DNA from 3 places in the Shewanella frigidimarina NCIMB 400 genome. Region 2 is predicted to be linked to each of the others. Evidence: predicted binding sites of a transcription regulator. Region 2 holds the regulator's gene; each other region holds the start of a gene.
The links. Region 2 encodes MetJ, which represses methionine synthesis genes. Its sites were predicted from a motif close to TAGACGTCTAGACGTCTA; they were not measured.
Positions count from the first base shown of each region.

Region 1 (11,128 bases), 1.6 Mb from region 2:
AACGATTTATCACAAAGCCTCTTACTCGCGCTTGCTCAGACGGGCTTAATAACGCCAACGTACCAACTAAATGGGCAAACACGCCGCCTTTATCAATATCGGCAATAATGATCACCGGGCAATCGGCCACTTCGGCAAAGCCCATATTGGCAATATCGCCTTCACGTAAATTGATTTCTGCCGGACTACCCGCCCCTTCAATCACCACTAACGAATATTGTTGCTGTAAACGCCTGTAAGATTGCATCACTGCCGCTAACGCTAAGGTTTTATAACCATGACTCTCGGGTCCGAAAAAGGCCTTGGCTTCTAATGTTGTCAGCGCCTTACCGTGAATAATCACCTGGGCACCGGTATCAGAACTTGGCTTTAACAACACCGGATTAAAATCTGTATGGGGCGCTAAACCACAAGCAATAGCTTGCAATGCTTGGGCTCGGCCAATTTCACCATCATCGACAGTTACAGCACTGTTTAGCGCCATATTTTGTGGTTTAAAAGGCGCGACATTAATGTTTTGACGGGAAAATAAACGACATAAACCTGCTACAAGCGTGCTTTTACCTGCATCAGAGGTGGTGCCTTGCACCATTAATGCGCCACGAAATGTTGGGGCTTTTGGAGATTGATCGTCAACCAATGACATTATGCTTTTAAAGCCAACGGCAGGCCTGCAACCACTAGAGTGACTTGGTCAGAAATTGCGGCTATTTCTTGGTTGAGCCAGCCCGCTTCATCAACAAAACGACGATTTAACTCACCCATGGGAACTATGCCCGAGCCCACTTCATTACTGACTAACACCACATCGCTTTGCAAAGCAGACAAACTATCGATGAGTAATGACTTTTGCGTGGCCCACGAGGCGCCGTCATTTAACAATAAATGATTGGTTAATAATAACGTCAGGCAGTCGAGCAATATGACTTGTTGTGGTTTATCTATCGCCAACAATGTTTGGCCAACGTCATAAGCTTGCTCGTGCAATGTCCAGCTATGGGCGCTGGACATACGGTCTTGTTGGTGTTGATTAATGCGCGCAGACATTTCATGGTCTAATGCTGTTGCTGTGGCTAAGTAAACACAGGAATAACCAATAGCAGCGTATTCCGCTACACATTGCTCTGCATATCGACTTTTACCACTACGAGCACCGCCCAACACCAAATGAATCATTAGCTTAATCCAACCGCTAAAATAACTAAGTAACAACACACTTCGCTGATTTGCTGCGCAGCCCCTAGTGTGTCACCGGTGTAGCCACCAATTTGTTTACGGAAAAAGCCGCCTAACAAAATGCGAACTAGCCACAAGGTAATAAACAGCACAAATGCCGCGACACCATTAAGCCATAACAACACAAAAATACCGCTGGCGATTAAAATAAATAAATCATTTAATTGCTGATCTTGGGCAATCGGCTTTGACTTGCTGGTGTCGTCATCACGGACGTATTGCTCACTAAAAATCAAGCTTGATGCCACAACACGGCTAAGTGTATGGCCTGCTACAAGCGCACTTACCGCCGCCATGGGGCTATATAAAGCCAGTTCGACTAGCAATTGCCATTTTAGCAATAACACTAATCCCAGCGACAAGGCACCATAACTGCCCAAACGCGAATCTTTCATGATGCGCAGCTTGTCTTCTACCGTCCAACCACCACCAAAACCATCTGCGGTATCGGCTAAGCCGTCTTCATGGAAGGCGCCGGTCACTAATACACCCGCCACCATGGCTAATAAAATGGCAATGCTTGCTGGTAAAATCAGCTGTGCGAGCCAAAATACCAACGCACAAATTAAGCCAATGAGTAAACCCACTAAACCAAAATAACGGCTAGCTTTGTTGAGCTTATCGCTATCAATCACCACCCACGATGGAACGGGGATCCGAGTAAAAAAACTCATCGCCACAAAAAATAAATTTAACTGCCGCAACCATTTTATCTCGCCAGACATGTTGTTCCCTTAAACCACATTATTAACGCCAGCATCATCGAAACTGGCCATTTGATTGTAAAAATTCACCGCAGCTTGAATTAACGGTAACGCCAACGCAGCGCCAGTGCCTTCTCCAAGTCTTAATCCCAGCGACAACAATGGTGTTGCTTGTAGCTGTTGTAACAGAAGCTTATGTCCTTGCTCTTGCGACTCATGAGCAAAAACTAAATAGTCTCTTGATTGTGGAGATAATTTTACCGCAACTAATGCTGCAGCAGTAGCGATAAAACCATCAATCACCACTAATATTTTTTGTTCCGCAGCCGCCAGTATCGCCCCGGTCATTTGCACTATTTCAAAACCGCCAACGTGAGCCAAAATTGCTTCAGGAGAAACTAACTCATGTTGATGTAAATCAAGTGCTTGGTTAATGAGTTTTGTTTTGATCACCAAAGTTGCATCATCTATTCCCGTGCCTCGACCGACACATTGCTCAACATCAATATTGAGCATAGCTGACATTACCGCAGTCGCAGCAGAAGTATTGCCGATACCCATTTCACCTAAAGCAATTAAATTGCACCCAACATCAATATGGCGAGCAACCAACTGTCGAGCAAATTCAAAACCTTGGGCGACTTTTTCAAGTGGCATAGCCGCCGCTAAATGCATTGCTTTAGTCCCTGCGCCTAAGCGTTGGTCGATAACATTTGCTTGGCCTGTAAGCGGTTGTAATATTCCGCAATCGATAATTTCAAGCTCAAACCCAACTTGGCGACAAAACACATTAATTGCCGCGCCGCCTTGGACAAAATTATGCACCATTTGAGTGGTCACTTCGCTTGGCGCAATCGACACGCCGTAAGCGGCAATACCATGGTCAGCAGCAAACACTAACATCGTTGGCTTAGTGATTTGCAGCGGTGTGCTTAACGACTGTTTATCGCCGCGGTACTGCACCCGAGCAATTTGTAATGCCAAAGATTCTAGTTGCCCTAACGCCCCTAATGGTTTGGTTTTTTGATTAATCTTATGTTGAATATTGGCATCAACATCTGACTTAACAGCTTCTATGACAAACATGAAAACTCCAGCAATTTGGGCAGATAAATTCAATATGATGTATTGCAGCACTCATCCAATTCTTATAAAAGTACCTCTCTAAACGCTTATTAAAGTGATTAGAGAAGTACTTATCAAAAGGCTTAGCGTTTAACGGCGTTGACGCAAAATAAACAAGAAAAATACGCTGCCCAATGCAGCAGTAATAATGCCGACAGGCAATTCTTGGTTAAATAAAATGCATCGTGCTATCACGTCAATCCACACCATAAATAAGCCACCCAACATCGCGGTTAAGATCATCGGCTGACGTCCGGAAAATAATAGCCTAACCGTATGCGGGATCATCAAACCAACAAAACCAATGCCACCACAAGTTGCCACCAACATTGCCGTAATAAGCGAACACAGTAACAGCATACTTAAGCGCAATTTAGCGACATTTATTCCTAATGTATGAGCCGTTTCATCACCCGCTTGCAGCGCCATAATTTGCCGCCTGAACGCCAACATAACCAATAAACTAACCCCTACCGTCACACTGGGTAAGAGTAAATTAGACCAACTGGCTTTAGCAAAACTGCCTAAGCTCCAAAACAGTACTGACGCCGCAGCCTGTGGAGTCGAAAAATACAACAGCAAGCTGGTCAATGCGCCAAATAGAAACGACGTTGCCACACCAGACAGCAACATACGTTCAACCTGGCTACTTCGACCAGGTCCCGATAACATAAACACTACCAGCACTGATAAACTGGCGCCGATGAATGCTCCTATCGGTATACTTAATGTCGACCAAGACCACCAAGGTTGTGCGGTAAAGCTTGGTGCTATGGTCAATACTCCAGAAAACATCTCGGCAAATAAACCGGTTTGGCTGAATAACGACACCACTAACACCGCACCAAATGACGCCCCGGAGCTAATGCCAAATAAATACGGGTCGGCTAACGGATTGCGGGTCACTGTTTGTAAAACACTGCCGGCTATAGATAACCCTGCGCCAGCCACAAAGGCCAACAAAATTCGCGGTAAGCGTAATTCAAGCACAATACGTTGGGTTATCGTAACCGCATGTTCACTGCCATCAATCGCACTCGGCATGTCGCCGCCTAATAAGGTATTAAATATCATTAATACGTCATTAAGATGAATGTTGGCCGCCCCAAAACTGGCGGCAAATATCGGGGTAAGCAGCGTAGCCAATACCAACAGACTGAAACAAACATAGTAGCGACGTTGCGATGCATCAATCATGATCGGGGCATCCTTTCGGGCTCGGTTGGTAACCATAAAAATAACTAATCAGCGGCTTACCGTGTTGTGGGTGAAGATTAATGTCGCAGCACACACCAAACACCTCACTAATTTGCCGTTCGGTTAGCACTTCTGTTGGAGTACCTTTAGCAATTAATCGCCCTTGGTCGAGTAGCAGTAATTTATCGCACATTGCACTGGCTAAATTCAGATCGTGTATAGAAGCAATAACACTAATGCCTAATGATTTAACCAGTTCAAGGATTTGAATTTGATAACGAATATCTAAGTGGTTAGTCGGTTCATCTAAAATTAGAATATGCGGCTGTTGCACAATGGCGCGGGCAATAAGGGCGCGTTGTTTTTCACCACCAGATAACAGTTCATACTGTTGTTGGGCTTTTTGCTGCAATCCAACTTTGGTTAAGGCACTCACCACACGTTCACGGTCTTGGGCAGTGTTTGAGTCAAATAAGCCTTTATGCGGAGTAAGCCCCATCGCCACTAACTGCTCGGTAGTCATGTCAAAATAGTGCGGGGTATCTTGTTGCACCACAGCAATATTCTGCGCTAACAACTTAGAGGAATACTCACTGATGGGTTTAGAAAATATCTCAATATCGCCACTGGTTGGCACAATATAACGATACAAGCAGCGCAACAGGCTCGACTTTCCTGCACCATTTGGGCCTATTAACCCTAGCATTTGACCTTTAGGCAAACTGAAATGAATGTCCGCCAGAATCGTTTTATTATCGACTTGCCAAAAAAGATGATTTACATCTAATACAGATTCAGACATGAAAGTTAGCCCGCCATGTCCAATTATTTAACACAAACATTTATTTAATAACTCCCCTAAGTCACCCGCTTAGGCATGGATATTGAGGCTATTCAAAGCTGGTATCTGACTTATGTCCCCATACTCGATGGGTACATCTACAGTTGCGGGTACAGTTTGGGCTTATCCCAATTCCCAATACCTTGAAAGGCACTATGGTTACGACGCAGATTATTACGACAATTATGACGCACGCTATTATGCAAATTATAGCGAAAAATGGTGACACTAGGGTTGTAACGTTAAGCTCATGAAATGTTACGGCCAATGTAATGTAAAGCTCACTTTAGCGGTATTGTTATTCATTGCAGTCACTTGAAAAGCGTCAACCTTATCAACATCATCAGGCCAATATACATCGAGCACCATAATAGCAGCATAGGGGATCGCTAGGTTAGCGAATAATCCGCTAGATTGGCCAACCTTAAGCACATAGCCCATTAAGCAGCGCATAACGCCGCCGTGAGTAATCACTAACGCATGGGGGCAATCGACAGCTTGAGCGGTTTGCGGCACGTTTTGCCCTTGTTGTTCGTCGATTGACAGTAAACAAGAGTGCTGCTGTTGACATGAGCGCCACAGTTCATCGACCACGCTCATAAGCCCGGTCTCCACTCGCGCAGCAAAATCAATCACCGACTCGGCTTTATCTGGCGTGCTTTCAGCCGACCATGGGTTATCCCAATAGGCATCAAATTTAGCGGGGTTTTGCTGGTAAATTGCATCAAACGATTGCCCATCCCACACACCAAAATCAATTTCTTGCAGTGCTGGTATCGTCATTAACGGTAATGTTAATCGCTGCGTTAAAGGCTGGCTGAATTGCTGGCACCGTTGCAATGGTGAACTAAACACATGGCTAATGGGGAATTGCAGCTCTGCAAATGCTTGCTGCATTTGGGCCATCCCTGTGTCGGTAAGTTTTACATCGGTTTGGCCGCGAAATATAGACCCACCTTCGCATTCTCCATGGCGCATTAAAATTATCTTGGCTTGTTTCATTTAATTCAGCCTTGCTCTGGCAGTAAAAATTCGCGTACTATGGACGTCTATACGTTTATATGTCTAAAATACTATCTTAACAGGTAATCATTTAGAAGATAATCATTGTACACAACAATTGTCCACGGCAGTTGTCTGCAACGGTTAACGCAACCATTGCAAATGACCGTTGAACACAACAATGATGTTATCGCCCTACTATTGTAAAAATAAGGGTATGCTTATCTCAATCAAGGTATCAAGCAACATAGTGATAAAAAGGTAACTGTTATGGCGAAATCGACTTCTTACAGTCAAACACTTAAACAACTTAATGCATTGTTAGCGCAGCGTATTGTGATTCTAGATGGCGCCATGGGCACCATGATCCAAGACTATAAGTTGGAAGAAGAAGATTATCGTGGTGAGCGTTTTAAAGATTGGCATTGCGATGTTAAAGGCAACAATGACTTATTAGTACTCAGCCAACCGCAAATCATTAAAGATATTCATACTCAGTACCTGTTAAACGGTGCCGACATTATTGAAACCAACACCTTTAATGCCACCACCATTGCCATGGCCGACTACGATATGCAGTCACTGGCCGCTGAAATTAACCTTGCTGGCGCCCGAGTCGCCCGCCAAGCAGCAGATGAAGTAGCAGCACAAACCGGTTCACCACGTTATGTTGCCGGTGTATTAGGTCCAACCAACCGTACCTGTTCTATCAGCCCAGACGTTAACGACCCTGGGTTTCGTAATGTCAGTTTCGACCAATTAGTCGAAGCTTATGTCGAATCAACCAGCGCCTTAATTGAAGGCGGCGCCGATATCATTATGGTTGAAACCATTTTTGATACCTTAAACGCCAAAGCCGCCCTGTTCGCGATTGAAAAAGTATTCGATCAGCTTGGCGATCGCTTACCCGTTATGATCTCGGGCACTATTACCGACGCCTCAGGCCGCACACTAACCGGCCAAACAACCGAAGCCTTTTATAACTCTTTACGCCACATCAAGCCGTTATCGATTGGCCTTAACTGCGCCCTTGGGCCTAAAGAGTTACGCCCGTACGTTGAAGAATTGTCACGTATTGCCGAATGTTATGTTTCCGCCCACCCAAATGCTGGCTTACCCAACGAATTTGGCGGCTATGATGAAACCCCAGAAGAAATGGCCGAAGTCATTAATCAATGGGCGCAAGAAGGCATGCTCAATATTGTCGGTGGTTGTTGTGGCAGCACACCGGCTCACATTAATGCCATTCGTGAAGCAGTACTCAGACATGAACCAAGACAGATCCCAGATCTTCCAGTCGCGTGTCGTTTATCTGGCCTAGAACCACTTACCATCGATAAAAACTCGTTATTTGTGAACGTCGGCGAGCGCGCTAACGTGACCGGTTCGGCTAAATTTTTACGCTTAATTAAAGAAGAAAAGTTCGAAGAAGCGTTAGATGTCGTGCGCGAGCAAGTTGAAAATGGCGCGCAAATTATCGACGTCAACATGGACGAAGGTATGCTCGATGGCGTAGCGTCTATGGCGAAGTTTTTAAACTTAATCGCCTCTGAGCCCGACATCTCGCGTGTGCCAATCATGATTGACTCATCAAAATGGGAAGTGATAGAAGCGGGCCTTAAATGTGTTCAAGGCAAGTCGATTGTTAACTCTATTTCGATGAAAGAAGGCGAAGCCAAGTTTATTGAGCAAGCTACCTTAGTGAAGCGCTATGGCGCTGCCGCCATTGTCATGGCCTTTGACGAAGACGGCCAAGCCGATACTCGTGAGCGTAAAACCCAAATTTGTACCCGTGCTTATCGCATTTTGGTCGATGTGGTTGGCTTTCCACCAGAAGACATTATTTTTGATCCCAATATCTTCGCCATTGCCACCGGTATCGATGAACACGACAACTATGCCGTCGACTTTATCGAATCGATAAAAGACATCAAAGCCACCTTGCCACACGCGATGATCTCCGGTGGCGTGTCTAACGTGTCATTCTCGTTCCGTGGTAACAACCCAGTACGCGAAGCCATTCACGCGGTATTTTTATACCATGCCATTCAAGCAGGCATGGACATGGGTATTGTTAACGCAGGTCAGTTAGCCATATACGATGATATTGACCCAGAGCTGAAAAAACGGGTTGAAAACGTAGTCCAAAACTTACCTTGCCCGGTTGCCGACTCAAGTAACACCGAACAACTACTCGACATCGCTGAAAGCTTTAGAGGCGACGGCTCACAAGTGGCCAAAAAAGAAGATTTAGCTTGGCGTAGTTGGCCGGTATCCAAACGTTTGTCGCACGCATTGGTTAAAGGCATTACCGAATTTATTGATGAAGACACCGAAGCCGCTCGCCTAGAAGCCGTGCGCCCGCTCGATGTTATCGAAGGCTCGTTAATGGACGGCATGAACGTGGTCGGCGACTTATTTGGCGCGGGCAAAATGTTTTTACCGCAAGTGGTTAAATCGGCTCGGGTAATGAAAAAAGCCGTCGCTTACCTTAATCCTTATATCGAACTCGAAAAAGTGGCAGGCCAGTCAAACGGGCGAATTTTAATGGTCACCGTAAAAGGTGATGTGCATGACATCGGTAAAAATATCGTCGGTGTGGTACTGGCCTGTAACGGCTACGAAGTGGTCGACCTTGGAGTGATGGTATCGGTCGATAAAATTCTCGATGCAGTAAAAGAGCATAATATCGACATCATCGGCATGTCAGGTTTAATCACCCCAAGTTTGGATGAAATGGTTCACAACGTGAAAACCTTCCATCGTGAAGGCTTAACCATCCCTGCAATTATTGGTGGTGCAACCTGCTCTAAAATTCATACTGCAGTAAAAATAGCCCCGCATTATCCACACGGTGCCATTTACATTGCCGATGCATCTCGCGCCGTGCCTATGGTGTCGAAACTGATTAATAACGCCACTCGTCAAGCCACCATCGACGAAGCCTACGCAGAATACAACATGATGCGTGAGAAACGTTTGTCGCAAACCAAGCGTAAAACCATCGTGTCGATTGAAGCGGCGCGCGAAAACCGTTGCAAACACGACTGGGACAGCTACACCCCATTCACGCCTAATGTATTAGGCCGCCAAGTGTTTGAAGACTACCCACTAGAAGACTTAGTTGAACGTATCGATTGGACACCGTTCTTTAGAAGCTGGGAGTTGCACGGCCATTACCCAGAAATTTTAAAAGACAAAGTCGTCGGCGAAGAAGCGGTTAAATTGTTTGCTGATGGCCAAGCCATGCTGAAGCAAATTATTGCTGAAAAATGGCTTACCGCCAAAGCAGTAATCGGTTTATTCCCAGCCAATACCGTCAACCATGACGACATTGAACTGTATACCGATGAAAGCCGCACCACATTGGAAATGACCACTCATCATCTACGTATGCAGCTTGAACGCGTGGGTAACGACAACTTCTGTTTATCAGACTTTGTTGCCCCAAAAGATTCAGGCGTTGCTGATTACATGGGCGGTTTTGCGGTAACGACGGGGCACGGTATTGATGAACATGTTGCCCGCTTTGAAGCCAATCACGATGACTACAACGCGATTATGCTCAAATGCTTAGCAGACCGTTTAGCCGAAGCTTTTGCCGAGCGCATGCACGAACGTGTTCGTAAAGAGTTTTGGGGTTATGCTGCGGATGAAGTACTCGACAATGAAGCGTTAATTCGCGAACGTTATAAAGGCATTCGCCCAGCACCAGGTTACCCAGCATGCCCCGACCACACTGAAAAAGGCTTGTTATGGGATTTACTCAAACCCGATGAAACTATCGATTTGAACATCACCGAGAGCTTTGCCATGTACCCAACGGCAGCGGTATCTGGCTGGTACTTTGCCCATCCGAAATCACGCTATTTTGGCGTGACTAATATTGGTAAAGATCAGGTTGAAGATTATGCCCAGCGCAAAGGCATGACGTTGGCAGAAGCAGAGAAATGGTTGTCACCGATATTGGACTATGATCCCGAATAGATTTATTTCGAATAGAATGAGATCAAGAGTAGAAAGAGATCCTGAATAGAGAGAGACCCAGAGTAGATAGTGCTTCTGAATAAAAAGTACTCGCAATTAGAGAGTAATTAAAAATAAAGAGTAACCTTGAGTCATCACGGTTACTCTTTTTTATGTCCAAACTTGGTTTGGATTTTGGTCAAAAGGCTCCATACAGCACGGGTCAAATCAAGCGTTATTCCGGCAATGCATTTTAGCCGGGATCCAGCTTCGTCGTTTTTACAATAAATAACTTAAAACGTCTTTGATCTTCTCAATTTAATTTACTGCTGGATAAAGTAAAAAGATCTCAACCGGACATACCCTTTCCATCATTACACTATAAAAAATAGTCATTTATAATAATAGATACCCTTAAAGAATCACTCTACAATAACTTCGTTTAAAAAATAATCATATGAATTAAAAAGCAGGGAGTTGCTTCATCTATGGTCTATAGAGCATATATTGGGATTTTTGCATTCCTGACTCTCATCGTCGCCGTTAGTTGCTACTCGGAGGAGTCAATGTTTAGCATGTTTAAAAAAGTCGATGTCGAAGTGTTTCCTGAAGTGATAGGTAGCTTAACCCATGAGGGAAAACCTCTAGCCGGTATTAAGCTAAAAAGAGGTTATCAATACTCTGGTGTCATGGAAGAAAAAGAATGGGACTACACCACTACAGACGCTGATGGAAAATTTAGCTTTCCTGAAATCATTTACAGCACAGCACATCCAAATAAGCCTTTTGCAGAAACACGTGTATCTCAAACGATTAAAATCGCTGAAGGAAGTCATTCAGATCTAAGACTTTGGCTATCGGTATCTACAGGCGAAAAACATATTTCATATTTAGCTGAAAGGTTGACGCAATTAAACTGCGACGTATCAAATGAAGAAGTTAAAAATGAAATCATTGATGAAGCGTTCCCTAGTGGTGTTGTGCGCTATCAGGTATTGAGTATTTGTCGCTGGCCAGAATTAGAACGATTGGAAGTACAGAAAAGAGAAAAATACGA
Region 1 covers NC_008345.1:1,023,189-1,034,316, reverse strand. The annotation lists gene SFRI_RS04520 (cobyric acid synthase) at 1-646, opposite strand, end outside; gene cobU (bifunctional adenosylcobinamide kinase/adenosylcobinamide-phosphate guanylyltransferase) at 646-1,176, opposite strand; gene SFRI_RS04510 (adenosylcobinamide-GDP ribazoletransferase) at 1,176-1,961, opposite strand; gene cobT (nicotinate-nucleotide--dimethylbenzimidazole phosphoribosyltransferase) at 1,971-3,026, opposite strand; gene SFRI_RS04500 (FecCD family ABC transporter permease) at 3,156-4,262, opposite strand; gene SFRI_RS04495 (ABC transporter ATP-binding protein) at 4,255-5,064, opposite strand; cobalamin riboswitch at 5,144-5,264, opposite strand; gene SFRI_RS04490 (histidine phosphatase family protein) at 5,362-6,105, opposite strand; gene metH (methionine synthase) at 6,376-10,092, shown strand; gene SFRI_RS04480 (DUF4198 domain-containing protein) at 10,647-11,128, shown strand, end outside.
Region 1: a site for MetJ is predicted at 6,146-6,163, ahead of metH (methionine synthase). Genes of this name have one in related genera too.

Region 2 (11,128 bases):
CTTTGCTGCATCAGGCGGACCTAAGTGGTTGGCCATAGCAGGCTTAGATAAATATTTATTTAGTGAGTTTTTTCAGGATCGCGAAGATCCCCTTTATACCATGGGCGCGTCGTCGGGTGCGTGGCGTTTAGCTTGTATGGCGCAACAAGACCCATTAGCGGCCTATGAACGTTTAGAGCATTTTTATATTCATCAGAACTACGAAAAAAAGCCGACTCGTGAACAAGTCAGTGCCCAAGTATTACAAATTGTTGATGGCATTTTAGGTGAGCAGCAAGGCGCTGATATTATTGCTAATCCGTTAATTCGTCATCATATGGTGGCTTGTCGTGCCCGTCATTTAAATCGCATTCATGCCAAATTTGGCTTAATGATGGGACTGTCGATGGCTGCAGTAAGTAATGTGGTCAATCGTAAAAGCTTAGGCTGGCACTTTGAACGGGTTATTTTAAGCCATAAAGACGCCGCATCACCTTTTAGACGTTTGAAAGATTTGCCCACCAAACATGTCGAGTTAACCCAAGACAATATCCGCCATGGATTGCTAGCGACAGGATCGATCCCGTTACTACTTGATCCGGTAAAAGATCTGCAAGGCTCGCCTAAGGGTCATTATTACGATGGTGGCATAACCGATTATCATTTTGATATGCCATTGCCTGCCGCTACAGGCTTGAGTTTGTATCCACACTTTTACCCGTACATGAGCCCAGGCTGGTTTGATAAATCCTTATTGTGGCGTAAAGCGAAAGCGAATTATCACAATGGTTTAATTTTAGCGCCGAGTAAGCAATTTATTGCAAGCTTACCGTTTAGTAAAATTCCTGACCGTGAAGACTTTAAAAATTTAGATACTAAAAGTCGGATTACCTATTGGCAGCAAAGCGTGCAGCAAAGCCAGGTATTAGCTGATGAGTTTGCTGAAATTGTTGCTTCTGGCACTATTATGGATCGTATTGAGCGTTTATAAGATCCAATAAGTTGAATGTTTTTTGTACTTTTTTTGAAAGATAGTCGTATTAAACAAGGTCTATTGGAGTAGGGCGTAGCGAAAACGGGTGGTTATGTCGGTAGTAAGCATTATATTAGGCTACTTAAGTTGTTGAATAATTAACCACTGCTACACTTGTTTCATTGATTTGACTTTGGTTCAGTAACTTCACCTATGGTGTAGGAGGCTGTTATGCAAACAAAAGAAGTAGCATTACTGATTCAAGATGCTGTGCTATTACCCGGTGGACGACTTGAAATTAGAGTCGTGTCACCGAGTGATTTAGCCATGGTTGCCGATGTACTAAAAGGCCACTATGGTTTAGCTTTTGCGCCATTGAAAGTGAATAGCTCACTGCCTTGTTATATTACAGCCACCCAATGCAATATTATTGATTTCAATCAGTTAGAGGATGGTTCTTTAAGCATTGTTATTGAAGGCTTGCAGCGTCTTAAAATTTTATCTACGGCACAAAAACGAGATGGTTGTTGGATTGCTCGTGCGCTCCCTTGCGCTAATTGGTGCAATGAGCCCATTGCGGGTGAGTTTGAAATTATCAGCGCCGCACTTGAACAATTTTATCAAGTGAATCCAGATTTACTGGAATTGTATTCACAAACTCATTTAGAAGATGCCGCTTGGGTGAGTCAGCGTTGGTTAGAGGTTTTACCTATGTATAACCGTGATAAGCTGATTTTAGTTGAACAACCTAATTGCCATAAAACTATGGATTTTGTGCTGCAATTACTAAAATCTCACGTGGATGTATAAGCGCAATATTGTGTTATCGATATCGAGATAATCAAGATACATTTTCGGCCTAGCCTGATAAGATACCTTCTCGTTTGAACCTATCTTCATCTTTATATAGCAAAGTTGTTTATGCCTAATTCATCAAACTACACTGCGGATCATCTTCAATCCTCTTCCCAAACACCAAACGCTGCCATTGCCGCTCAACCTTCGTATATTGTGTTGCCGCGTGCTAATGAATTAGCTGGTAAGCAATACCACACAGCACTTGAGTTTTTGATCGATCATTTTAAGCAAATCGATCCCAGTGTGTGGCAACAACGGATCAATGATGGCAAAGTGCATTGGCAAAATGGTGAGCTAATTACCGCAGAGAGTGCCTATCAAGCCACTGCCAAAGTGTATTATTACCGCGAAGTGCTGGCCGAAACGAAAGTGCCTTTTGCTGAGCAGGTGTTGTATCAAGATAACGACACTATTATTGTTTATAAACCGCATTTTTTACCCGTTACCCCAGGCGGAAATTACGTTAATGAATGTTTAGTACATCGTTTACGTATCGCCACTCAAATAGATACGGTCGCACCGGCGCACAGGCTCGATAAAGATACGGCTGGTGTGATGTTAATGACGCTCAATCCGCAAACACGCCATGCATATCATCAGCTGTTTTTAGATGACAAGATCACTAAAGATTATCAAGCAATCGCTAAATTAACGCCTACGTTGCTGAGTGAATTTGCCGATAATACTTGTATGCTTCCTATTCATTGGACGGTTAAAAATCGTATTGTGGCGGCAAATCCCAGCTTTACTATGCAGGTGGTTGAAGGCGAGGCGAATAGCCATTCTGAAATCAGTTTAGTGGCGGTAAAAAATGGTTTTGGCTTATTTGAGTTAAGTCCGATTACCGGTAAAACTCATCAATTACGTGTACATATGCAAAGTTTAGGTATGCCGATTTTACACGACCGCTTTTATCCAGTACTACTACCTAAAGGGCCGGATAACTTTGATAAGCCGTTGCAGTTGTTGGCTAAACGGTTGCGCTTTACCGATCCCATCAGTGCTATTGAACAAGATTTTCAGTGCCAAAGTTTGAATTTTTAGTTCGTTATTTAGCGAATAAAAAAACCGCCATCGTAAAGTCGATAGCGGTTTTTTTGTATCAGCTTATTGCTGTTGCAGTGAGCTTACCTGAGTATTAGTCAGCTTTTGTGTGTTTAATACCTTTACGATTTTTCATTGGGTCGCCATCATAACCAAGGGCTTTCCAGTCTAAACGCTCGCCTTTATTGTGGCAGTCATTACACTGTAGTGCCTTGTCTTTTGGTGACACCATGTGGTTGATGCGCCACCACATCTCGGTTTCAACAAAACCATGCTGACCACTGTATTTGAGTCCTTTTTCTACCATGGTTGGGTTAGCTTCCATGCCTAATTTAGCAGCTAAGTCCCAATCAAATTTATCCCAGTAGCCACCTTCACCGTACGTTTTAGGGGTTATCAGAATATTAAGTTTAGCATCATAGATTTGCTTACCCGTGTGCACTTTAAATGGGTAGATTTTAGCTTTAGGGTCGCGAATATCACCTAATGGATAAGCCAATTTAACCGTTTTAGTTGGGTCCATTTTATCGCCAGCCATATACGCATCGGCGCGGCCATTAAACCAGGCATATTGTGGTTTAACGTCTTTTTGCCAAATAAAGCTGCCTTTCTTTTTCATAAAGGTGTGCTTGCCGTATTGGTCTGTTGTTTCAGGAAGATCTTGTCCTGCCTGTGACCAATCCCAATGCATTTTGGTGGGTTCATTTTTAGCAAATGATGGTATGTGACAAGTCTGACACGCTACAGTTGCTGTGTGTGTATTGAGCTTTTTATTTTTATGAGGCGCAGCATCATGGCAATTTACACAACCAATTTTGTTTTCCCCTCCAGGTGATACGCCCATCGAGTTACCGGTAATTTGATGATTTTCAGTAACGTGACAAGTTTGACACTGGAAGTCATTTCCATCGGTATCCATGTGGACATCGGTCGCTTTGTCTGGATAAGACATTGATGAGTCTAAATCGCCGTGTTTAACCGCATCACCGCCGCCACCGTAAAAGTGGCAACTGCCGCAATTGTCACGCACGGGTGCACCTACATTTTGGGCAACATTGGCTAAATTGACTCTTGCTAAGGCCTCGCCTGCGCCCGCAGGATCTTTAATGTAAGTTCCCGTGGTGTCGTGACAAACTAAGCAATCGACTTTGGTCATGTCTTTAAAGTCGAATGTTGAATCTTTCCATCCATAACCGGCATGACAACTGGTACAACGCGGTTCGTTACCCGATATCGATACACAAAAGTTGTTAATGCTGTTCTTTTTACCGCGCATCACAGTGCGGTCTGGTAGTTTTTGCTCTAACTCCCAAGTCCAATGTGAAGATTTCATAAACTCTTCAGCATGTTCTTTATGGCAGGTTAAGCATTGTGTCGTCACTTCAGGGCCATTAGCAAAAGGCCCTTTCAGCGCCTCTTTGTGGTTAAAGGCAGCCTGTGCGCTACTGCTTAATAACAGTAATACAGCCAGTGCTGATAATAATTTCATGGTGTTTGTCCTTACCCCTGAGATTGTGCTCAGGGGGGCCAAGTTAGAAGGTTAAGTTAGCGTTAGAAGTTAACGGTCAGTGAGGCATTGACGTCATAGGCGGTGTCAACAACTGGCAACATTGAGTACGCGCTACCGGCAATCACATCGTCAACCTTCATCGGTGCACCTACTGGTGAGCCACTTCCGGTATATTCATAGTCGTAATACAAACCAGCTAACTTGATAAACATTTTTGGATTAATATCAAAGATATAATAGGCTTCAGCAACATGGCCGCGAGTGGCTAACTTACTGCCGATTGGGTCGTCTTGTGCTTGGGTGAAGGGACTCCAGTATTTAGAACCATAGTTATATTCCAAACCGAATTTGCCGTATGGTGCAGGAATTTGCATACCTACATAAATGCCGTAACCATCTTTGGTGTCGCTATCAACAGTTTCTTTTGGCACCATAATGATTTCAGTACCAGTGCTGTTCAACTCTGCTTCAAATACTGCATCGCTTAACATGCCACCGAACAAACCTGCATTACCGTTAGGTTCAGCACGAGTCCATCCTAATGAGGCAAACATTTTCAGATCGTCATCGGTTTCATAGGCATAACCTAAACCACCTAAGTACATATCACCAATGACACCGCTTGGTTGTACACGGGTGACGAAGTTAAAGTTGTCAAACTTTTGCATGTCTTGATACATGGTTGGGGCAAAGATACCCGCCAGTTGAGTAGGGAATGCCATGGTGCCCGTAAAGCCATCATTGACATCTTTAGCACCGAATAAAGTGAACTGTAAGAAATGGTTACCGTCATTAATCACGTCGATATTAAACCCGCCGAGGTGGGTATCTTTAGTGATGATGTCACCAAACAATTCGCCATTGCCGTACTGTGATTCAAAGCCTTGGCCATAGCAAAAACGTACTGTTTGGCCTTCAATACCGGTAATATCACCCAAGTTGTAACCTAAGGTAAGACCATCGAAGTTAAAATTAACTAAGTGACCTGATGGCGTGCCACCTCTGAGTTCATTTTCACGATAATGATTTGGTGGACCGTACGTTGAAGGACGACGTCCAATAGAAAGGTAAGTGCCACTGCCGTTAATGTCTTTCCAATTAAAATAGGCGCGCTCTACTTTTAACTCATCACCACTGGTGCTACCGCTACTGGTGCCGTCCATGGTGAATGAATTCCATGAGTCGAATACTTTAACCCCAGCAGAGTCTCCCCAGCTCTTAAACATGGTTAAACGTCCTGCAAAGCTGACGTTATCCCACACTTTCGCATCAATATTTAGGCGTAAGCGCGTGGTGTAAAATATATCGTTATCAATGTCTTGTTGGGTTTTCTGGCCTAACAGCATTGGCATAACACCTTGTAGCATACCGCTTTGAAACGCGCTGGCTAAATCAGGGTTTGCCATCATCATTTGGCCTAACGGTGAGGTAGCGCTATTTGGATCGCCAAACGCTCCTGACATGGCTTTAGCGCCAAAGTCAGAAAAGTTAACGTTCATGGCTGGGTTCCAAGTGACGTTTTGATAATGTAATGAATGTGCTTTAGTTCTAAAATCACCCGTAATGGCTATTCTGTCTAAAGCTGTGTGACGCTCGGTTTTATCAACTCGTGAATTTAAATAATCAAGATCTTCATTAATCGTAACCAGTTGTTGTTTAAGATCGGCAATCTTTTGTGCATCTGTATCTGCTGCTAGGCTTGCGCCGCTCATAAAGAGCGCGTTAGCCACTAATATTGAGATGAGAGTTCTCATGGTCTTTCTCCCCTTTATTTGCCAAATAGCATGGTCAATTTGGCAAATTTTTTGTGTCAGAATCCCTGAGGCTAAGCCTCACAGTTTTTTCGTTTGGTTTATTGGCTGATGTTTCGTTTAGAACGAAAAGATACTCAGCATTGATGATTTAGCCGCAGGTAGCTGGTTGGTCTGAATCGGCGGCGTGGTCATATAAGAACTGTTGAATGTCTTTCAGGTCTTTTTCTGATAAGGCTTCAAAAACGGCAGGTTTAGCTTTGTGCTTATCACGGGTGAAAAAACGATCCCATTGGCTCATGGTTTTAGTCATTGGGGTGAGTTCAAGGCCTTCACTGTTAGCGCTGTGGCAGGCTTTACATTCTTTTTTGTATAGGTGCTTACCTTTTTTAGGATTACCACCATCTGCGGCCATCACTTGGGTGCCAAGTGATAATGCCATAGCAACTGCGATACCAACTTTAATGTATGTGTTCATCATTTTGTCCTCTGTCGGGCTTATTAGGGTCGTGCTTAACAACATTTAATTATTTCTTTGCTGTAAACAATGTTACCTAAAAGTGGGTAGTGTTAATTTGAAGTAGATCATATCCATGAGAAAAATCTAATTGAAAAAAAGTTAATTGAAAGAAATCTAATGAACTAGTGTGATATGGATCTATTGCATATAGATAATGAGTTTGTTAGGGGAAGTGAAACGGTTTTTTTTGATACTTATTGATGGCGTTTTTTAGGTGAGAAATAGACTGCTTGATAAATAGAAGGGTAAGATTTTAATCATTGTTAGAAAACAAGCCCATTGATGGCTCGTTTTGTTTACAGGTGCAGAATAGTTGATTAGCTCATTAACGTGTTGGTCGACATAATAACTAACACGGTTGCACTAATACTACATAACACTAATGTGGCTATACGGGTTTTATCTTTATCAACGCGACCAATTAACTTACCCGAGACAAGATAACCAGCAACGACTGAAGGCAATAATAGCAGTGATAGCCATAAATGCTTCACTTCAACTAAGCCTACGATGGCTAAAATGGCTAGCGCTATTAATGAGCTAAACACGAAGAAGGCTGATAAAGCGGCTCTAAATTGACTTGGGTCTTGGCCTGCAAGCAAAATGGCCATTGGCGGACCGCCGATGGCAGCGATATTGCCAAATATGCCCGAAAATACCCCTGCGATAAATAAACTGAGGCGATTGATGGGGGCGCTAAAGCGAAAGATACTAAGAATAACAGCAATAAACACAATAGCTGCAATCACTAAGCCTAATATTGCTTGTGGGGCAAACAGCAATAATCCAGCGCCTAAAAACCCCCCAGGAATTCGCCCGAGTAAGGCATATTGCAAACCATTAAATTGTAAGTGACCACGCTCTCTAAACAAGGTCATTGCAGAAATGGCAAAGCCCATAACAATTATCGGAACTGGAACTAATTGAGGATTAACAATATACAGCAGCGGGCTTGCAACAACGGCTAACCCAAAGCCAATTAAGCTTTGAGTTAGCGCGCCAAAAAACACGATAATTGATGCCAGTATCAAGGTCGTTGGATCGATAAATGACATCATAAGTTCTCTTTAAAACATCACTGCTTCTTTATAGGGCAGTTTAAAAGTTTGTGAGGTAATCACTAATCAGTGAATTATTCGAGTTCTTCCCACTCGATACCCATATCATCCATTAACTTTTTCGCTTCACTTGGAATGCTATCAGGCTGATCTTTTGAAAGATCACCGTCATAAGGTAATGGTTGACCGGTGTACGCATGCAAAAATGCTTCGCATAGCAGTTCACTGTTAGTTGCATGGCGCAGATTATTTATCTGGCGACGCGTCCGCTCATCTGTCAGTACTTTTAATACTTTTAAAGGGATAGAAACCGTAATTTTTTTTACTTGTTCATTCTTTTTGCCGTGCTCGGCATATGGGCTGATATATTCGCCATTCCACTCAGTCATTAACTTACCCTTAACGATAAATACGCTGCAGATTTTAAACCGTTACAATCTCTAGTCAAATTATTGCTACTATTTAATCCCGATTGCAAATAGATTTCTTGATGTTTAGACGTCTAAACGTCTATTTTGGTTGACGGATGGGGATCTCTTAGGTAAATTTGGACGTCTAGACATCTCTTTGTGTGTTTGTGAAATTTTAGGAGTCAACCATGACTAAGCATCAAAGCGCCACATTGGCCGTTCGCCAAGGTATTGAAACAGACACACAACATGGTGCTATCGTGCCACCGATTTATTTATCGACCAATTATTCATTCGATGGCCACAATAATCCGCGCGAGTTTGATTACAGTCGCTCGGGTAACCCTACTCGATGTATTTTAGGCGACGCACTCGCCAAACTTGAACAAGGTGCAACCGGTGTAGTGACATGTACCGGCATGGCCGCGATTACATTGGTGACTAGCTTACTTGGTCCTGATGATTTATTGGTTGTGCCGCACGATTGTTATGGTGGCAGTTACCGCTTATTCACTAACTTGGCCAAAAAAGGCCAATTTAAGTTATTGGTCGTTGATCAAACTGACGCACAAGCGCTGAGCAAAGCAATAGCTCAAAAACCGAAAATGGTGTGGTTAGAAACGCCATCGAATCCTTTATTGCGCGTGGTCGACATTGCTGCCATTAGCCAAGCTTGCCATGACGTTGGCGCGTTAGTAACAGTCGATAACACCTTTTTATCGCCGATATTACAGCAGCCATTGTTATTGGGTGCAGACATTGTTATTCACTCAACCACCAAATACATCAATGGTCATAGCGATGTGGTCGGTGGGGCTGTAGTCGCTAAAGATCCTGAAGTGGGTGAGTTGTTACATTGGTGGTCAAATACTCTTGGGCTTACGGGTTCAGCATTTGACAGTTATTTAACCTTGCGAGGCTTACGTACTTTAGCGGTACGAATTCGTGAGCATCAACGTAACGCACAAAAGATTGTTGAGTTACTCAACGCCAGTGATGTAGTGGCAAAGGTGTATTATCCGGGTTTAAAAGACCATCCAGGTCACGAAATTGCGGCAAAACAACAACAAGGCTTTGGTGCTATGTTAAGTTTTGAGTTAATCGGCGGCGAAGCGGAAGTGGTGGCATTTTTAAAGGCGCTGTCGTTGTTTAGTGTTGCCGAAAGTTTAGGCGGGGTGGAAAGTTTAGTCGCCGTTCCGGCCACTATGACCCATAGAGCAATGGACCCACAAGCAAGGCAAGAGGCTGGTATTAAAGAGACTTTATTGAGACTATCTGTCGGTATTGAAGATGCAGATGACCTCTTGACCGATATTCAAGCAGGCCTAGCAGCTGTTGCAGCGATAAAATCAGCTTAATTCGAGTTTAAGTTAGCTGTGGTTTCGACCAAATTGGGTAAAATAGCAAAACATGCACTTGCAACACTATTGGTTTCAAAATAGAAGTCTAGCAGTCGCAACAAAAGTCGTAGTTGTTTAAGGAGTCAGTAATGACGCGAAGTCATTTACATAAGTTTGGTGGTTCAAGTTTAGCGGATGCAGATTGCTATCGCCGTGTTGCACATATTCTACTTACGCATGGTCAGAGTGATGATTTAGTTGTGGTATCCGCCGCCGGAAAAACGACTAACTTCTTATACAAATTATTGAGCCTGCGTGACAGTGGTCAGTTGTGGCAAGAAGAGCTGCAAATTCTGATCAGTTACCAGCAAACGTTAATTGAACAATTATTGTCAAACGAGCAAGCGCGTGATTTACGCGAACGTTTGTCTACCGACAAATCTCAGTTAGTCAGCTTATTATCTTTAGAGCAACGTAACGATTACCAATTAAACCAAGTGGTGAGTTTTGGTGAACGTTGGTCGGCGCGCTTAATGGCCGCTTTGTTACGAGAAATGGGCGTAGCTGCGACTCATGTCGATGCGTGCTCTATTTTGGTTGCCGATGAAGGCGCCGTACCCAATATTTTAGTCGCTGAGTCTCGTGACAAGGTACAAGCCTTATTAGCCTTGCACCCGCAAGAGCGTTTAGTGATCACCGGTTTTATATGCGCAAATCGCCACGGCGATACCTTATTACTGGGTCGCAATGGTTCTGATTTTAGTGCCACCTTAATTGCCAGCTTAGCTGACATTGATCGTGTAACCATTTGGACCGATGTTGAAGGGGTGTTTAATGCCGACCCTAACAAAATTAATGATGCGAAATTACTCAAGAGTATGTCCTTAGCCGAAGCTGACCGCTTAGCGCGCCTAGGCTCTCCTGTATTGCATTCTCGTACCTTACAGCCACTGTTTAATACTGAAGTGAGTTTAGCGGTACGCTCAAGTTATGCTTCACACACTGACTTTACTTTAATCGCGCCACTGAGTTCATCAGCGAGTGCGCCTGTGGTCACTAACTTAAATGAAGTGGTGTTGTTTAGTTTTAAAATGAACGCAGATATTGAACCGTTACTGGCCATTTTGGATAAAGCTGGTATCACGCCGTTAGCTTATTGGTCGCTAGCACAGCATAAGTTTGAGTTGGCGTTAACGCTTGAAAGCCAAAAACAAGTGCAAGCTTTGCTTAACCAATACAGCAGCGAATTTTTGATTGAAGAGTTGAGTGCCCAAACTGACTTAGGCCTAGTGGCATTAGTCAGTGCTGATGCTCATCACTTTAGACGCAGTTTTGCCCGACTACTCAGTCGTGATGCCAAACCGATTTATCAAGATGCATTAAGTTTGGTCACCTTAGTACCGCAAGCTCAAGTGAGTTTATTGACCCAAAAAGTACATCGTCGTTGTGCTGGGCCAAGAATGCGTATTGGAGTGTTATTGCTGGGAGTGGGTAACATTGGTGAGGCGTGGATTGATTTGTTTAAACGCGCCAGTCCAGTATTAGATCACGAACTTGAAGCCTCTGTTGAGCTCGTTGGTTTAGTTGGTTCGAAAAAAGCGTTAATTTCTAACGACGGAATTAACCTTGAACAATGGCAGCAAGATTATCAACAGCAAGGTATTGAATGGGATTATGATCAACTG
Region 2 covers NC_008345.1:4,218,663-4,229,790, reverse strand. The annotation lists gene SFRI_RS18300 (hypothetical protein) at 1-970, shown strand, start outside; gene SFRI_RS18295 (LON peptidase substrate-binding domain-containing protein) at 1,184-1,762, shown strand; gene SFRI_RS18290 (pseudouridine synthase) at 1,874-2,854, shown strand; gene SFRI_RS18285 (tetrathionate reductase family octaheme c-type cytochrome) at 2,949-4,343, opposite strand; gene SFRI_RS18280 (DUF3373 domain-containing protein) at 4,406-6,118, opposite strand; gene SFRI_RS18275 (c-type cytochrome) at 6,267-6,596, opposite strand; gene SFRI_RS18270 (sulfite exporter TauE/SafE family protein) at 6,953-7,693, opposite strand; gene metJ (met regulon transcriptional regulator MetJ) at 7,768-8,082, opposite strand; gene metB (cystathionine gamma-synthase) at 8,292-9,461, shown strand; gene SFRI_RS18255 (bifunctional aspartate kinase/homoserine dehydrogenase II) at 9,593-11,128, shown strand, end outside.

Region 3 (11,128 bases), 1.4 Mb from region 2:
GATTTGGTCGAGTTAGTCGATGAAGAACGCGGCTTTCGCTTTATGGACAGCCGTGACTTAACTGGTTTTGTTGATGGTACAGAAAACCCTAAAGGACGTCATCGTCAACAAGTTGCGCTTGTCGGTGATGAAGATGAAGAATTTGTCTCAGGTAGTTATGTTCATGTTCAAAAATACATGCATAACTTAAGTAAGTGGCATCGTTTACCGCTTAAAAAACAAGAAGATATTTTTGGTCGTACCAAAGTTGATGATATTGAGTATGAATCAGAAGATAAACCATTAACCAGCCACACAAAACGAGTTAACTTAAAAGATCCACACGGTAACTCATTAGAAATTTTACGTCAAAGCATGCCATATGGTTCGATTAGAGAACAAGGTTTGATGTTTATTTCAGTATGCCGTACACCTGATCACTTCGAACAAATGCTGCGCAGTATGGTGCACGGTGATGGTCATGGGAATCATGATCATTTGATGTTGTTTACTAAAGCGCTGACAGGGTCGTCTTTCTTTGTGCCATCATTGGATTTTTTAACTCAATTTGACGATGCGTAAAAGCCCGTTTTAGGCAATAAAAAAGCAATGCCATGGCATTGCTTTTTTATTTTAATGAGTTTTTATTCACTATAGTTGAATAAAGATCTAACTGTTTCTAATGTCTCATCAATCGTTTTAATACTTGCTGGACAGATGAAAATTGTGTCATCACCAGCAATAGTACCTAATATCCCTTCTGGTTTGCCTATTGAATCGAGCAAACGGGCGATTAATTGCGCTGCACCTGGGCTAGTTCTGACCACGATCATGGCTTGGTTATGATCAACATCCAGTACTAAATTTTTAACTGGGCTACCCGCAGTAGGTACACCTAGCTCGGCAGGGAGGCAATACACCATCTCTTGCTTAGCATTGCGAGTGCGAACAGCACCAAATTTGCTGAGCATGCGTGATACTTTAGATTGATTAATATTACCGAATCCTTCGGCTTGAAGCGCATTAACAATCTCGCTTTGGCTTCCAAAACGTTCTTCTTTGAGAATCGCTTTAAAAGTTCGTACGAGCTCATCCTGATTTCTTGTCGCTGGCATAGTGATAATTCATCTTATAGTTGTTATTCAAAAATCTAGCACATTTTGAATAGATTGACTTATTAAGTCAAGAAAGAATCAGATTTATTGAATAAAAATTCATTTTGTAGTGGAACTTTAAACTGACACTAATAACTCATCCGGCGACTCATCTGAACCATAAGCTTTAGGATACGGGTAACGATTGTTTTGTCAGCACTAATAGCGTATCACCATTTAAAGACAATAGATTGAGTTTTCCTTTAGAGAAATCAACTTGTTGTACCAATGAAATCGCTTGCATCAGTTCGGCTTCTTGGGTGATTAAGCTATCAATGCAGGCTTTCATGGTTGAACCTGATGGCGCAAGTTGAAGCAGATGACCTTGTTGGGTGTAACGACCAAAAAATTGATTACAACTATTATTACCTGTTAATTCACCGTTTGGAGCAAACACTAAAGTTGCTGGGCTATTATTAATGGTAGGAGTGTCGAGGACGACTTCTACATGCCAAGTACCAATTAATTGTTCATTTGAGACAATTTGAGTATGGCTTTGACAAGCACTAAGGCCTAAAAATATAACAGTGGCGCCGAGAATATGCTTTATCATGTTGAGAGAGTTCCATATACGAAAAAATTGCCACTATTCTACTACTTGAGTGTGAATAAGAGCGTAAATAATTGTAATGTTTTGGATTAATGAACATTATTTAACGTATCAAAGAGTCGCAAATGATCAAATTAGTTAAAGTGTTGCATTTCGTCGGTTTAATTATGTTGCTGGTGGGCATCGGCTTATATTGGCAAAGTGATATAGGTCAACAAGTCAGTGGAATGTTGGTCATTGCGTTACTCATTGGCGTGGGAACATTAATTATGTCTCCGCTGCCTGTTGCGCTAGTGATAGAATGGGCTAAGAAACAATCTCCCAATTCAGGGTCAAAGGAATAATCATTGTCATTTATTATCCGTAAGGCGTTATTAACCGATGTTGCTGCTATTGTGCAGCTAGAGCGTGCTCATGTTGATGATGAGTTGTTAGGTTCAAACAGCCAACTTCATGCTCATTCATTTACCAAATCAGAGGTGAGCCAGTTGATAAATCAACATTGGTTTATCGTAGCTGAAGAGCAAGGGGTGATCATTGGGTATGTGATGGCAGCGAAATGGTCATTTTTTTCCGCGCAACCATTGTACCGACATATTATTCAAAAACTTAAGTTTGCCGATTTACAAGGGCAAGCTTTATCGACGACTAACACTTGTCAATATGGACCCGTTTGGATACAAGAATCAAAACGTGGCCAGGGAGTGTTTTCTGCATTGGTTACAGAATTAAAGAAACAAGTAGCGGATACCTTTCCATTTATGGTGACGTATGTTGCCGCTGATAATGCGCGTTCGTTGGCAGCCCATCAACAAAAAGCCGCAATGACAGAGATTGATCAATTCAGTTTCGAGCAACGTGATTATTGTTTGTTGGCTACGACTAATATTACGTAAGTGCCATTTATGGGAGTTGTTAAAGTGATTATTTATGAGGAACGTGATGAGTACTAACTTTGACACACTCTTTTCGCCTTACTTGGATTTAAGGCTGTCTGCATTTGACAATCTGAAGCTGATAGCCGCGGTGTTGGCAGACGCAACAGAGTTGTATGAGTGTGTTGAAGCGGATGTACAAAATCCAGATAATCCGCAATTGCAGCAATCGGGGTATTTTGTCCGCTGGCAAGACATGTGGCTATTTTGTGGCGTAACCAATAATTATCAAGCAGGGATTACACTATTTACCGATGTCGAGCGGATTAACTTAGCGACTATCAGTGTCAAAGTAGTGCCAGTAATGACAATGCAACAAGTGTCGTTTATGTGTATAGAAAGTTCGCATTTCGATCATTGTTAACGGGTTAAATAACCTCGTACTCAACACTACCAGTGCTGCGTTTCTTGCTGCTTAATAGACTTTAAGTGTCTCCAAAATCATTTGATTTTGTCTGAACTTTGCTTATATATTTCATTGGATTAGGCTATTGAACTGGATTATTGAGCTAGATTATTTATCGGGTTCATTAAGCTGCATCAACACGAGTGGCCGTTGTTCGCTGTGATAGCGGCGATACAACTGAATGATGTCTGCTGGTATTGCTGATAAATCATGTTGATCTATAACGATAAAGTGCAGCTGTTGATATAAGTCGATTAACCACGGATGAGCAAACAAGAAGCAATTTTTAGTGATTAATTGAGGCGCTATAAATTTCAATAACTGAGTTGAAAGCTGTTGTCCACGGTAGTCAGGATGAACCAACAATCCATTGATTAATTGATATTGGCCAATAGGTTTAACTCTTATCGCCGCGATTATTTTTTGCTGACTTATATCAACTTCATCAGTTCCATCAATAGTGGATGAGCTAAGATGATGAATAACAGCCACAGACTCTTTCTGAGCTAACCGAGCATAAGGCATATGCTGACGATAGAATAACTTGATTGCAGACCACTGTTTAATGGCTGGCAAGTTAATGGCTGGAATGTTAGTCACAGGGCTGTTTATCGCACTGGCGTTAGTTGCCGGTGACGGCTGGTGGTTTGCTGTTATCTTTGTGTTTAGCCAAGTGGGTTGATACATAATCTGAGCCATTCTTGATATAAAATGTTGAGATCAAATATTGAGATTGAATTATTGTGTCGCCAATTAGATAAAATAAAACCGCCAGTTGGCGGTTTTATTTTTTATCGTTTTAGCTTAATACAGATACTCGCTTAAGACGATAATTATGCTAGCTGATTATAAACCTGCATCCGCACGAAGTGCTTCAGCTTTATCAGTCGCTTCCCAAGGGAAGATATCACGGCCAAAGTGACCATAAGCAGCAGTTTGCTGATAGATTGGACGCGCCAAATCTAACATTGCCGTTAAGCCGTATGGACGTAATTCGAAGTGTTGACGTACTAATTTAATCAATACTTCTTCCGATACTTTACCGGTACCGAATGTTTCAATACTAATAGACGTTGGCTCTGCAACACCAATAGCATAAGACACTTGTAGTTCACAACGGTCAGCAAGACCAGCTGCAACAATATTCTTAGCGACATAACGTGCAGCATAAGCCGCGCTACGGTCTACTTTAGATGGGTCTTTACCAGAGAAAGCACCACCACCGTGACGAGCCATACCGCCGTAAGTATCTACAATAATCTTACGACCTGTTAAACCACAGTCACCAACTGGGCCACCAATCACAAAGCGACCAGTAGGGTTGATAAAGTATTTAGTGTCTTTGTTTAACCATTGTGCTGGTAATACCGGCTTGATGATGGTTTCCATTACCGCTTCAATCAGATCAGCTTGTGTCACATCTTCACGATGTTGAGTTGATAATACAATCGCATCGATACCGATGATTTTGCCATCATCATAAGCAAACGTGACCTGGCTTTTAGCATCTGGGCGTAACCAAGGTAGTGTGCCGTCTTTACGGACTTCAGACTGACGCTTAACTAATTTGTGGGCGTAAGTAATCGGTGCAGGCATTAATACGTCGGTTTCATTGCTGGCATAACCAAACATTAGCCCTTGATCACCAGCACCTTGCTCTGCAGGATCTGAACGATCAACACCTTGATTGATGTCTGGTGACTGTTTGCCTATGGCATTAAGTACCGCACATGAATCAGCATCAAAACCCATATCTGAATTGGTATAACCGATTTCGCGTACCGTTTTACGGGTAATTTCTTCTATGTCGACCCAAGCAGAAGTGGTGACTTCACCGCCCACTAATACCATACCGGTTTTGACATACGTTTCGCACGCAACACGAGCTTTTGGATCTTGCTCAAGTATTGCGTCTAATACCGCATCAGAAATCTGATCGGCGATTTTATCTGGATGACCTTCTGAGACAGACTCAGAGGTAAACAAGTGCTTTGCCATAATAGGAAAATCTCGTTGGTTGCATTTGAATATACGTCTAGACGTCTATTTTAGTCGAAATCTAATCTGATAACACCCCTTTATACGAATTTAACTGGAGAATTGTGCAGTGGTGCATGAATATTTTTTATTCACAAGGAGTGTGTTTAGCGGTGAGGCTAATTAACATTCTGATTAAAATCGGTTTTTATAGTTTTTACTGATCGAATTTAACTACTTTAGTACTATTAATTGAACAATGTTAGCCATGGTTAGGAAGCTTTATGTGACCTTAAAACCTTTGTTTTAATGATGTTAAGCTAGTTTCGTGCTCGACTGTCAATTAATAATTACTCACAGCATCAATGCACTTTTTGGTGATGTGATCATCTTATATGGTGAATAAATGTAGCGGTGTTGATGCCTTATATAAGCAAAATGGCGTTTATTACAGACATAAAATGTAATGAGAGAAATTTTAATTTGCGTCACATCGCCTTGTAGGGGAAAATATGGCTTCACAATTGCCCGTTAGACCTTACAAACAAGCAGGAGAGAGCATGTCATCTCGTAAAGTACTCGCTAACGCTATTCGCGCCCTAAGTATGGATGCGGTTCAAAAAGCCAATTCTGGTCATCCAGGTGCCCCAATGGGGATGGCTGATATCGCCGAAGTGCTATGGAATGATTTTCTAAAGCACAATCCAACTAATCCTAACTGGGTCGATCGCGATCGTTTTGTTCTGTCAAACGGTCATGGCTCTATGCTTATCTACTCTTTACTGCATTTATCTGGTTATGAATTGCCTATCGAAGAGCTAAAGCAATTCCGTCAGTTGCATTCTAAAACACCTGGTCATCCTGAATATGGTTATACCCCTGGTGTTGAAACCACAACGGGTCCTTTAGGTGCTGGTATCAGTAACGCAGTTGGTATGGCGATTGCTGAAAAAACCTTAGCGGCTCAGTTTAACCGTCCTGGACACGACATTGTGGATCACTTCACATACTGTTTCTTAGGCGATGGTTGTTTAATGGAAGGGATTTCTCACGAAGTCAGTTCATTAGCTGGAACATTAGGCCTTGGTAAGTTAGTGGCATTTTGGGATGACAACGGTATTTCTATCGATGGTCATGTTGAAGGTTGGTTCACTGACGATACTCCTAAGCGTTTTGAAGCCTATGGCTGGCATGTTGTTGCTGATGTAGATGGTCATAATCCAGATGCTATCCGTGCAGCAATTGAAGAAGCTAAATCTGTAACAGATAAGCCATCAATGATTTGCTGTAAAACCATTATTGGTTTTGGTTCGCCTAACAAATCGGGTAGCCATGATTGTCATGGTGCACCATTAGGTGATGCTGAAATTGCAGCAGCTCGTGAGTTCTTAAACTGGCCACACGCTCCTTTTGAAATCCCATCTGATGTGTATGCTGGTTGGGATGCAAAACATAAAGGTGTTGCTAACGAGTCATTATGGAATGACAAGTTTTCGGCTTACCAAGCAGCGTTCCCAGAACTTGCTGCAGAATATGAACGTCGCGTATTAAAAGGTGATTTACCAGCTGATTTTGAAGCTAAAGCACAAACCTTTATTCAAGAAAGCCAAGATAAAGCCGAAGGTATTGCGAGCCGTAAAGCGTCTCAAAATGCCATTGGTTTCTTTGGTGCTATGTTGCCTGAATTACTTGGTGGTAGCGCAGACTTAGCCGGCTCTAACTTAACGCTTTGGTCTGGTTCAAAAGGTATTCAAGACGATCCTGCCGGTAACTACATCTATTACGGTGTTCGTGAATTCGGTATGAGCGGTATTATGAACGGCGCGTCGTTACATGGTGGTTTTATTAACTATGGCGCAACCTTCATGATGTTCATGGAGTACGCACGTAACGCGGTACGTATGTCAGCATTAATGGGCATTCAAAACATTTTCGTTTATACCCATGACTCTATTGGTCAAGGCGAAGATGGCCCTACTCATCAGCCGGTTGAGCAATTAGCTAACTTACGTTTAACGCCTAATATGGCAGTATGGCGTCCATGTGATGCAGCGGAAACTGCTGTATCTTGGAAAGCGGCCATTGAACGTCGTGATGCACCTACATCATTAATCTTTAGTCGTCAGGGTCTTAAAGCCCAAGCGCGTACCGCTGAGCAATTAGCTAACGTAGCTAAAGGTGGTTATGTACTGTCTGATTGCCAAGGCACTGCTGATGTGATTTTGATTGCAACAGGTTCAGAAGTGCAATTAGCTATGGATTCTGCAGTAGAGCTAACCAAACTAGGTCAAAAAGTACGGGTAGTGTCTATGCCTTCTACTACCGAGTTTGATAAGCAAGATGCAGCATATAAAGAATCGGTACTACCAAAAGGAGTCACTAAACGTGTTGCTGTTGAAGCGGCACACGCTGACTTCTGGTACAAATATATTGGTTTTGATGGTGCTGTAGTGGGTATGACCACCTTTGGTGAGTCTGCTCCTGGTGGTGATTTACTTAAACATTTCGGCTTCACTGTTGATAATGTAGTAAAAACTGTCCAATCTTTAGGATAATCAACTGAGATTAAACACTTATCTATTAGGTGTTTAATCTGTATAATAACGGCCTGCAATACTATTGTAGGCCGTTTTTTTATGTCTTTAATTCACGTAAAATAATATATGCTAAGTCACTTATTAATCAGTGTTTTTATCATAATTGATTAAATAACAAGTGCTTCGGTTAATTACTCTGGACCCTAAATGATTCGAGTTGCAATTAATGGTTATGGCCGGATTGGCCGCTCAATACTTCGTGCATTGTACGAATCTGGAAAACGTCAACAAATCCAAATTGTGGCGATCAATGAGTTGGCAAAGCCAGAAGCCATTTGTCATTTAACCCAATACGACACGACTCATGGTCGTTTCAAGCATACCGTTAAGCTAAATGGTGATCAGTTGCTTATCGGCGATGACAGCATTTTGTTACTCAATCAACCTGATGCTAATTTATTGCCTTGGGCAGAGCTTGATATCGATATTGTTTATGAGGCCACCGGCAGCTTAATTGATCGTCAAGCTTGCGAAGCACACATTCATGCAGGTGCTAAGCAAGTGCTGATTAGCCATCCTTCTTCAGCAGATGTTGATGAGACCATTGTATATGGTGTGAATCATGATTTGTTGCGCGCAGAACATACCGTTATTTCTAATGCATCTTGCACTACCAATTGTATTGTCCCGGTTATCGACGTATTGGATAAGCATTTTGAAGTTAAGAGTGGCGCCATTACCACTATTCACTCGGCGATGAACGATCAACAAGTGATCGATGCTTATCATGATGATTTACGCCGAACTCGCGCAGCGGGCCAATCTATTATTCCGGTAGACACAAAATTAGCGCGAGGCATTGAGCGTATTTTGCCGCACATGAAAGACAAGTTTGAGGCGATTTCTGTTCGAGTGCCAACCATAAATGTGACCGCGATCGACCTGTCAGTCACGTTAGAGAAAAAAGTCAATATTGAGCAAATTAACAGTGTGCTGCAACGTGCGTCAAACGGCAGTTTTAATGGTATTTTAGGTTATACTGACGAGCCTCTGGTATCGTGTGATTTTAACCACGATCCACGTTCGAGTATTGTAGACGGAACCCAAACGCGTGTCAGTGCCGGCCACTTGGTCAAATTATTATTATGGTGCGACAACGAATGGGGTTTTGCCAACCGTATGCTTGATACTAGCTTAGCGATGATTCAAGCAAAGTTAGATCGGTAATATCAATAGATTATGTCGCAATGGGTTACCGTTGCGCAGCAAGACTTTGTATTAACTTAAAAAGGAACTGCTAATTATGGCAATTATTAACATGACAGATTTAGATCTACAAAATAAGCGCGTGCTTATTCGTGAAGATTTAAACGTACCTGTCAGCGACGGTGTTGTAACAAGTGATGCTCGTTTACGTGCATCATTACCAACAATTCAACTTGCATTGAAAAAAGGCGCCGCCGTAATGGTGATGTCTCATTTAGGCCGTCCAACAGAAGGCGAGTTTAACGCTGAATATTCAATGCAGCCGGTAGTCGATTATTTAGCTAAAGCGTTAGATTGCCCAGTGCGCTTAGTGAGTGATTATCTTGATGGCGTTGACGTGAATGTTGGCGAAGTCGTCGTATTTGAAAACGTTCGCTTTAATGTTGGCGAAGGTAAAAACGATGAAGCACTGTCTAAAAAGATGGCTGCATTATGTGATGTTTATGTAATGGATGCATTTGGTACGGCTCATCGTGCTCAGGCATCTACTCATGGTGTGGGTGTTTATGCTCCTATTGCCTGTGCTGGTCCATTATTATCACAAGAATTAGATGCATTAGGCAAAGCGCTTGATAACCCTGCTCGTCCAATGGTGGCGATAGTTGGTGGTTCTAAAGTGTCGACAAAATTAACCGTGCTTGAAAGCCTATCAACTAAGGTTGACCAACTTGTTGTGGGTGGCGGTATTGCCAATACCTTTATCGCAGCTGCGGGCTATAAAGTCGGTAAATCATTGTATGAAGCTGATTTAGTTGAAGAAGCAAAGCGTCTTGTGGCAAATGCTAGAAGCCGTGGTGGTGATATTCCAGTACCAACAGATGTTGTTGTAGCAAGCGAGTTTAGCCCAACTGCAGCCGCAACATTAAAGTCAGTTGCGGACGTGACCGACAGCGATATGATTTTTGATATCGGCCCAGACAGTGCAGAAGCACTGGCTAAAATTATTGAACAAGCTGGAACCATCGTCTGGAATGGCCCAGTCGGCGTGTTTGAGTTTGATCAATTCGGCGAAGGCACTAAGCGTATTGCCCAAGCCATTGCTAATTCTAAAGCGTTTTCTATTGCTGGTGGTGGTGACACTCTAGCGGCAGTTGATAAGTACAATATTGCTGACAAAGTGTCTTATATTTCAACCGGCGGTGGTGCTTTCCTTGAGTTTTTAGAAGGTAAAGAATTACCTGCTGTAGCAATGCTTGAAAAGCGTGGCGCTTAGATCACACATCAAGTATTTGTACCGCAAAACCTAATAATAATTATTATAAAAAAATGCTCTGTCATAACCTACAGGATGTAGGTTGTGCCAGAGTGTAAAATCCGTCCAAACGATAGCGACCTAGGTGAGTAATCACCCTATTAATGGAGAACAAAATGGCTCTTATCTCTCTACGACAACTGCTTGATCATGCTGCTGAGCATGGTTATGGCGTCCCTGCATTTAACGTGAACAACCTTGAACAAATGCGTGCAATTATGCAAGCGGCTGAAGCGACTGACAGCCCTGTGATTGTGCAAGCATCTGCTGGTGCACGTAAATATGCTCGCCCACAATTTTTAAAATATCTAATGGCTGCTGCACTTGAGCAGTATCCGGATATTCCGGTATGTATTCATCAAGATCACGGTACTGATCCTGACATTTGTCAGCGTTCAATTCAGTTAGGTATGTCATCAGTAATGATGGATGGCTCGTTAATGGCCGATGGTAAAACACCAGCGTCATACGAGTACAACGTTGATGTGACTCGTCGTACTGTGGCTTTTGCTCATGCATGTGGTGTGTCAGTTGAAGGTGAAATTGGTTGTTTAGGCAGTTTAGAAACTGGCCAAGCAGGCGAAGAAGATGGTGTGGGTGCTGAAGGCATTTTGAGCATGGACCAAATGCTAACAACTCCAGAAGAAGCAGCGCGTTTTGTTGCCGATACTCATGTTGATGCATTGGCCATTGCGATTGGTACTAGCCATGGTGCTTATAAGTTTAGTCGTAAGCCTACTGGTGATGTATTACGTATAGACCGTATTAAAGAAATTCATGCGCGTATCCCTAACACGCATTTAGTCATGCACGGTTCATCTTCTGTACCGCAAGAGTGGCTGAAAATCATCAACCAGTATGGTGGTGAAATTCCAGAAACTTACGGCGTACCATTAGAAGAAATCGTTGAAGGTATTAAGCACGGCGTGCGTAAAGTGAACATTGATACCGATTTACGTTTAGCGTCAACAGGTGCAGTGCGTAAATTCTTAGCTGAACATCCTGCAGAGTTTGACCCTCGTAAATTCTTGAAAGCATCAATGGAAGCGATGGCTGACATTTGTACGACTCG
Region 3 covers NC_008345.1:744,452-755,579, forward strand. The annotation lists gene SFRI_RS03270 (Dyp-type peroxidase) at 1-561, shown strand, start outside; gene argR (transcriptional regulator ArgR) at 624-1,094, opposite strand; gene SFRI_RS03280 (META domain-containing protein) at 1,261-1,686, opposite strand; gene SFRI_RS03285 (hypothetical protein) at 1,809-2,027, shown strand; gene SFRI_RS03290 (GNAT family N-acetyltransferase) at 2,031-2,579, shown strand; gene SFRI_RS03295 (hypothetical protein) at 2,626-2,982, shown strand; gene SFRI_RS03300 (GNAT family N-acetyltransferase) at 3,133-3,711, opposite strand; gene metK (methionine adenosyltransferase) at 3,871-5,022, opposite strand; gene tkt (transketolase) at 5,562-7,556, shown strand; gene epd (erythrose-4-phosphate dehydrogenase) at 7,746-8,765, shown strand; gene SFRI_RS03320 (phosphoglycerate kinase) at 8,842-10,017, shown strand; gene fba (class II fructose-bisphosphate aldolase) at 10,173-11,128, shown strand, end outside.
Region 3: a site for MetJ is predicted at 5,053-5,070, ahead of metK (methionine adenosyltransferase). Genes of this name have one in related genera too.